Regions from separate parts of the Pectobacterium wasabiae CFBP 3304 genome, predicted to be linked through region 3. Evidence: predicted binding sites of a transcription regulator. Region 3 holds the regulator's gene; each other region holds the start of a gene.
The links. Region 3 encodes PurR, which represses purine synthesis genes. Its sites were predicted from a motif close to CANGCAAACGTTTGCNTG; they were not measured.

Region 1 (2,207 bases), 890 kb from region 3:
TCACCAGAGAAACGGATACCGCCATCGGCGATGACCGGAATGCCGGTACCTTCCAGCGCTTCAACCGCATCGGAGATCGCAGTAATCTGTGGTACACCCACGCCAGTAACGATACGGGTGGTACAGATAGAACCAGGGCCGATACCGACTTTCACTGCGCTAACACCAGCTTCAACCAGCGCTTTCGCACCGGAGCCCGTTGCAACGTTACCGCCGATGATTTCGAGGTTTGGGTATTTAGCACGTGTTTCACGAATACGCTGCAATACACCTTCGGAATGGCCGTGTGAGGAGTCGATCAGCAGTACGTCAACGCCCGCGGCAACCAGTGCATCAACACGCTCTTCGTTACCAGCACCAGCGCCAACAGCCGCGCCTACACGCAAACGACCGTGTTCATCTTTACAGGCGTTCGGTTTACGTTCTGCTTTCTGGAAATCTTTTACCGTGATCATACCGATCAGGTGGAATTGGTCGTCAATCACCAGCGCTTTTTCAACGCGTTTTTCGTGCATCTTTTGCAGCACGACATCACGCGCTTCGCCTTCTTTAACGGTGACCAGACGCTCTTTCGGCGTCATGAACGCGCTAACCGGTTTTTCCAGATCGGTAACAAAACGCACGTCACGACCAGTAATGATACCGACCAGTTCGTTGTCTTTTGCTACGACAGGGTAACCTGCAAAGCCGTTACGCTCGGTCAGTTCTTTCATTTCACGCAGCGTCGTTTCTGGCGTGACGGTTTGTGGATCGACCACAACGCCGCTTTCATGTTTTTTCACGCGGCTAACTTCTTCAGCCTGACGCTCAATCGACATATTTTTGTGAATAAAGCCCAGACCGCCTTCCTGCGCCAGCGCAATGGCTAGACCGGATTCGGTAACGGTATCCATCGCTGCGGACAGCATAGGGATATTCAGGCGAATGTTTTTCGTCAACTGCGTGGACAGATCGGCAGTGTTAGGCAGAACGGTAGAATGAGCAGGAACCAGGAGGACGTCGTCAAACGTCAGTGCTTCTTTAGCGATACGTAGCATGGGCAATATCTCACCAAGGTGGATGTAAGAATAGATAAAATATTGCCGTGGCATTATACAGAGCGTAATCGGTTGCCTCCAGCATTATTTTACTAAAATGCTTGATTACCTGTTTCAGGTAGGTAGTATCGATCAATTAAGTGACTGTTTTAAAATTTGATCTGGCTCACAATGTCTCAATTTCCCTCCTCTGCAATTTTTACCGTTAGCCGCCTTAATCAGACGGTCAGACAACTGTTGGAAATGGAAATGGGCCAGATTTGGCTCTCCGGCGAAATCTCCAACCTTTCTCAGCCCTCATCCGGCCATTGGTATTTCACGCTGAAAGACGAGCGTGCACAGGTGCGCTGCGCGATGTTCCGCACCAGCAACCGTAAAGTGACGTTCCGACCGCAAAACGGTCAGCAGGTGCTTATTCGTGCGAGCATTACGCTGTATGAACCCCGTGGCGACTATCAGCTACTGGCGGAAAGCATGCAGCCTGCTGGCGACGGCCTGTTACAGCAACAGTTTGAACAGCTTAAGCAGCGTCTCGCCGCCGAAGGGCTGTTCGACCAACAGTTTAAGCAAGTGCTCCCTTCTCCCGCCAAACAGGTCGGTGTGATTACGTCAACCAGCGGTGCTGCCCTGCACGATATTTTGCAGGTGTTACAGCGCCGCGATCCGTCACTGCCGGTTATCGTGTATCCCACGTCGGTGCAAGGTGCGGAAGCGCCGCTACAGATTGTCCGCGCCATCGAACTGGCTAACCTGAGAGATGAGTGTGACGTATTAATTGTTGGGCGCGGCGGCGGTTCGCTGGAAGATCTCTGGAGCTTTAACGACGAACGCGTAGCTCGCGCCATCTTCGCCAGTCGCATTCCGATCGTCAGCGCCGTCGGCCATGAAACCGATGTCACCATTGCCGATTTCGTCGGTGACCTGCGCGCACCTACGCCGTCCGCCGCTGCCGAGTTAGTAAGTCGTAACCAACTTGAGCTGTTGCGCCAAGTCCAGTCCCAGCGTCAACGTCTGGAAATGGCGATGGACTACTACCTTGCCCAGCGCAATCGAGAGTTTACCCGCCTGCACCATCGCTTACAGCAGCAGCATCCGCAACTGCGGCTGGCACGTCAGCAGGCTCAGTTGGTCAAATTGCGCCAGCGGCTGGATGACGCTATACAGCAGCAG
Region 2 (2,207 bases), 810 kb from region 3:
CGAATAATCCGACCTGCATGGCAACGCTGTTCATTGCCGATCTGCATTTGAGTCTTCATGAACCGGCGATTACCGCCGGTTTTCTGCGTTTTTTACGTCATGATGCGATTCATGCTGATGCGCTGTACATCCTTGGCGATCTGTTCGATGCCTGGATTGGTGACGACGATCCGCAGCCGCTGCACGCAACCATCGCCGCTGAACTGTATGCATTACATCAGCGTGGCGTCCCTTGCTATTTCGTACACGGTAATCGTGATTTTCTGATCGGCAAGCGTTTCGCCAAACAGAGCGGAATGACGCTGCTGCCGACGGAAACGGTGCTTAATCTCTACGGTCAAAAGATTCTCATCCTGCATGGCGATACGCTGTGTACTGACGATTTGGCCTATCAAAAATTTCGCCGCCGCGTACACAACCCACTGATTCAGCGACTGTTCCTGCTATTACCTTTATCGCTTCGCCTGAAGATTGCTGCCAAAATGCGCGCCAGCAGCCAGCAGGCCAATCAGAAAAAATCGCAGCAGATTATGGATGTCAATCACGATGCTGTGCTTGAACGTTTACGGCATCATCAGGTGACAGCGATGATCCACGGCCACACTCATCGGCCGGCGATTCATCAGGTCTCTCTCGGAGAATCTCATGGCCGTCGTGCCGTTCTCGGTGCCTGGCATGAAGAAGGGTCGATGATTACGGTTACACCGCAAAATATCGAACTGATTTCCTTCCCATTTTAATGCGTTTCCTACCATTGACTTAACAATTGCTCACTTAATCTTACGTGTATTTCCGCATACGCAACCGTTTTCCTCACCATAATGGCGTGATATGCTCTACGCCCTCAACGCCAGACCCTCTCTGTCTGGCCGACGCAATATCGTCACGAACACGTACAATTACAGGAGCGTCACAGGCATGTCATCCAACGTTGCCCCGGCTAAAATTGCCATCGTCATGGGTTCAAAGAGTGACTGGGCCACTATGCAGTTTGCTGCGGAAATCCTCACCACGCTGAACATTCCTTTTCATACCGAAGTCGTTTCCGCACACCGGACGCCAGATAAACTATTCAGCTTCGCTGAGCAGGCGGCACAACATGGTTTTGATGTGATTATCGCGGGTGCAGGCGGCGCAGCACATCTGCCGGGTATGCTGGCAGCGAAAACGCTGGTTCCTGTGCTCGGCGTGCCGGTACAAAGCTCAACGCTGAGCGGTGTAGACAGCCTGTATTCCATCGTTCAAATGCCGCGCGGTATCCCGGTCGGCACGTTGGCAATTGGCAAGGCGGGCGCAGCGAATGCCGCTCTGCTGGCCGCACAAATTCTCGCCCTGCATGATAAAGGCATCGCCACCCGACTGGCGGACTGGCGTCAAGCGCAAACTGATGATGTACTCTCTCATCCCGATCCGCGGGAGGAGGCATGAAGCCGGTCTGCGTATTAGGCAATGGTCAGTTAGGCAGAATGCTCCGACAGGCTGGCGAACCGTTAGGTATTGCGGTTTACCCCGTAGGGCTGGATGCAGAACCAGAATCGGTTCCGTTTCATAATAGTGTGATTACCGCCGAGATCGAACGTTGGCCAGAAACCGCCCTCACTCGCGAATTGGCTGAACACACGGCGTTTGCGAATCGCGACATTTTCCCACGTCTGGCCGATCGCCTGACGCAAAAGCAGTTGCTAGACTCGCTGAATCTGGCAACCGCGCCCTGGCAATTGCTGGCCAGCGCCGATGAATGGCCACACGTTTTCACCTCATTAGGTGAACTCGCGATCGTTAAACGCCGCGTCGGCGGTTACGATGGCCGTGGGCAATGGCGCTTGCGTGACGGAGAACAGCAGACGCTGCCCGCTGATTGTTACGGCGAGTGCATCGTTGAGCAAGGGATTAATTTTTCTGGCGAAGTCTCGCTGGTGGCCGCCCGCAATACGCACGGCAAATGTGTATTCTACCCGTTAACCCATAACCTGCATCAGGATGGTATTCTGCGTACCAGCGTAGCTTTCCCTCAACCTGATCTGCAATTGCAACAGCAGGCTGAGCAGATGCTGTCTGCGATTATGAATGCGCTAGGCTATGTGGGCGTGATGGCGATGGAGTGCTTTATTGTCGGCGATCGCTTACTCATTAACGAGCTGGCTCCACGCGTACACAATAGCGGACACTGGACACAAAATGGCGCATCGATCAGCCAGTTTGAACTC
Region 3 (2,207 bases):
GGTGATATCCGCAGCGGTTAGCCTTTCCTGCATGATTTTGAACCAGGGCGAGGTATGGCTACGCTGTTCTTTTGCATAAGGTGTACCCATGATGTCTCCTAAATTTTTCACGTGTGAAAGTATGGAAAAACATACCTGGACAGCACTTACCGCAGCCGATGTATCGGCTGTCACCAGAGAAAAATGAAGAAGAAATTTGCGCGTAAACGGGGTGCCCATTGGCAAAAAATGCGTACCTGTTTACCGAAGTGCGGCCATCACTATTTTGGGTTTTATCAGTGAAACTGAAACGCAAAGTTCAGTTTAGAGTCGCTTCAGCCAATATACAAGAGAATTGGCTGAAGCAGAGAGGGAAAGCGGATAGGTATAAGAAAATCGTGTGTGTTGAATTGTCGAGGTTAGCGGCGATAATCGCGGAACGGGCCGTCGGCAACCGAGCGGCGCTCAATCAGCGTCGGATGCACTTCAATGACGTGTGCATCTTCGCGCTTGCTGGTAATACGATCCAGCAACATAGAGAAGGCGGATTGGCCCAGACGCTCTTTCGGCTGATGGATGGTGGTTAGTGCCGGTGTAAAGAACCGTGCGTGACGCACATTGTCATAACCGATCACCGAAATATCCTGTGGTACACGTAACCCCAATTCGTCTGCCGCACAAATGGCACCCATCGCCATGATGTCGCCACCACAGAATACGGCGGTGGGCCGCTGTTTTTGCGCGAGAATCTGATGCATGGCTTTATAACCGGATTCCGGTTCAAAATCGCCTCGCACGACCCATTCATCGCGCACGGCGATGTCGGCTTCCTTCAACGCTTTTAAAAAGCCAAGGTAGCGTCCGTTGCCCGTGTTGCGCTCTTGTATTCCTGGGATGGCACCGATATCCCGATGGCCGCGTTCAATCAGATAGCGACCCGCCATATAGCCGCCTTCAAAGGCGTTATCGATGATGGTATCGGTGAAATCGCTGTGCATTTGTCCCCAGTCCATGACGACCATGGGAATGCTGCGATAATCTTCCAACATGCCCAAGAGTTCTGGCGGGTATTCGGCACACATGACCAGCAGGCCGTCGACGCGTTTTTGCGCCAGCATCGAGAGATAAGCGCGCTGTTTGCCGATGTCGTTATGAGAATTACACAGCACCAGCGTGTAGCCTTTGGCATAACAACTGTTTTCGACTGCTTCAATGATCTCAGCGAAATAGGGTGCTTCGCTGGATGTGGCCAGCAAGCCGATAGATTTAGTGTGATTAACTTTGAGGCTGCGGGCGACGGCGCTGGGCGAGTAGTGCAATTCCTTGATTGCTGCCCTGACGGCTGCCTTAGTCTCTTCGGCGACGAAACGTGTTTTATTAATCACGTGCGATACGGTTGTGGTGGAAACGCCAGCACGTTTTGCCACATCTTTAATCGTTGCCATCTAAAAATGACTCCTGAACTTACCTGTTACAGACGTAAGTATATTGTTAATCGTTTGCCTACGTTTAAAGTTCTTCTTCTAAGCTAAAAAACAGGATTTCAGAAGGAGAGTGCCGAATGTTATACCGAAGGGATCTGGCTTGACGTTTTTCGACTGATACGCAGCGCTTTCATAAACAGCGGATTGTGTCCGATTTATCATGAAAGTGAAAGGGCTAATTTATACTATTAGTGATGCATTCGTCGGAGATTTTTCGCTAGAATTATGAAAGAATCGTAATAACCCTATTATTTGTGGCTTTAACTGCCCTGTGGGTTCTGCTGCAAATGGTGGTGTCTTTTTTTCAGAGGAAGTTTCAGATGAAACTTGTTCGCTAATAAGGAGTGGTTTATGGATACAAATCTGAAGATGTCTCTGCTGACAACCGTTGGCTCGTTGGCCGTGATCATCGCATTTAGCTTTGTTGCGGTGCTGAACTAACCGCTCGGTGCTTCCGCATTAGTTAAGCACGCAGACACGTTTGTGGTGCATAAAACGTGTCTGCATCACTGCTGTTCGACGTAGGTTGCCCCTATCTCTTAACGAATAGTCTGTGGTGTCACCACGCGCCGCGCTCCAACATAGTGCTCCTGCCAATAGTCCTCACTCAGTTTGCTGATACGAATATCTGAGCCTGTACGCGGCGACTGGATAAATTTGCCTTCTCCCAAATAAACCCCGACATGATCGGCTGCCCCACGATTGTTGATGCGGAAGAAGACCAGGTCGCCACTTTCCAGTTCA

Region 1: a site for PurR is predicted at 1,099-1,116, ahead of guaB (IMP dehydrogenase). Genes of this name have one in related genera too.
Region 2: a site for PurR is predicted at 798-815, ahead of purE (5-(carboxyamino)imidazole ribonucleotide mutase). Genes of this name have one in related genera too.

The regions. Positions count from the first base shown of each region.
Region 1 covers NZ_CP015750.1:408,101-410,307, forward strand. The annotation lists gene guaB (IMP dehydrogenase) at 1-1,037, opposite strand, end outside; gene xseA (exodeoxyribonuclease VII large subunit) at 1,209-2,207, shown strand, end outside.
Region 2 covers NZ_CP015750.1:333,883-336,089, forward strand. The annotation lists gene ppiB (peptidylprolyl isomerase B) at 1-7, shown strand, start outside; gene lpxH (UDP-2,3-diacylglucosamine diphosphatase) at 18-740, shown strand; gene purE (5-(carboxyamino)imidazole ribonucleotide mutase) at 919-1,428, shown strand; gene purK (5-(carboxyamino)imidazole ribonucleotide synthase) at 1,425-2,207, shown strand, end outside.
Region 3 covers NZ_CP015750.1:4,562,868-4,565,074, reverse strand. The annotation lists gene cfa (cyclopropane fatty acyl phospholipid synthase) at 1-90, opposite strand, end outside; gene purR (HTH-type transcriptional repressor PurR) at 399-1,424, opposite strand; gene cydH (cytochrome bd-I oxidase subunit CydH) at 1,815-1,904, shown strand; gene A7983_RS20730 (C40 family peptidase) at 2,003-2,207, opposite strand, start outside.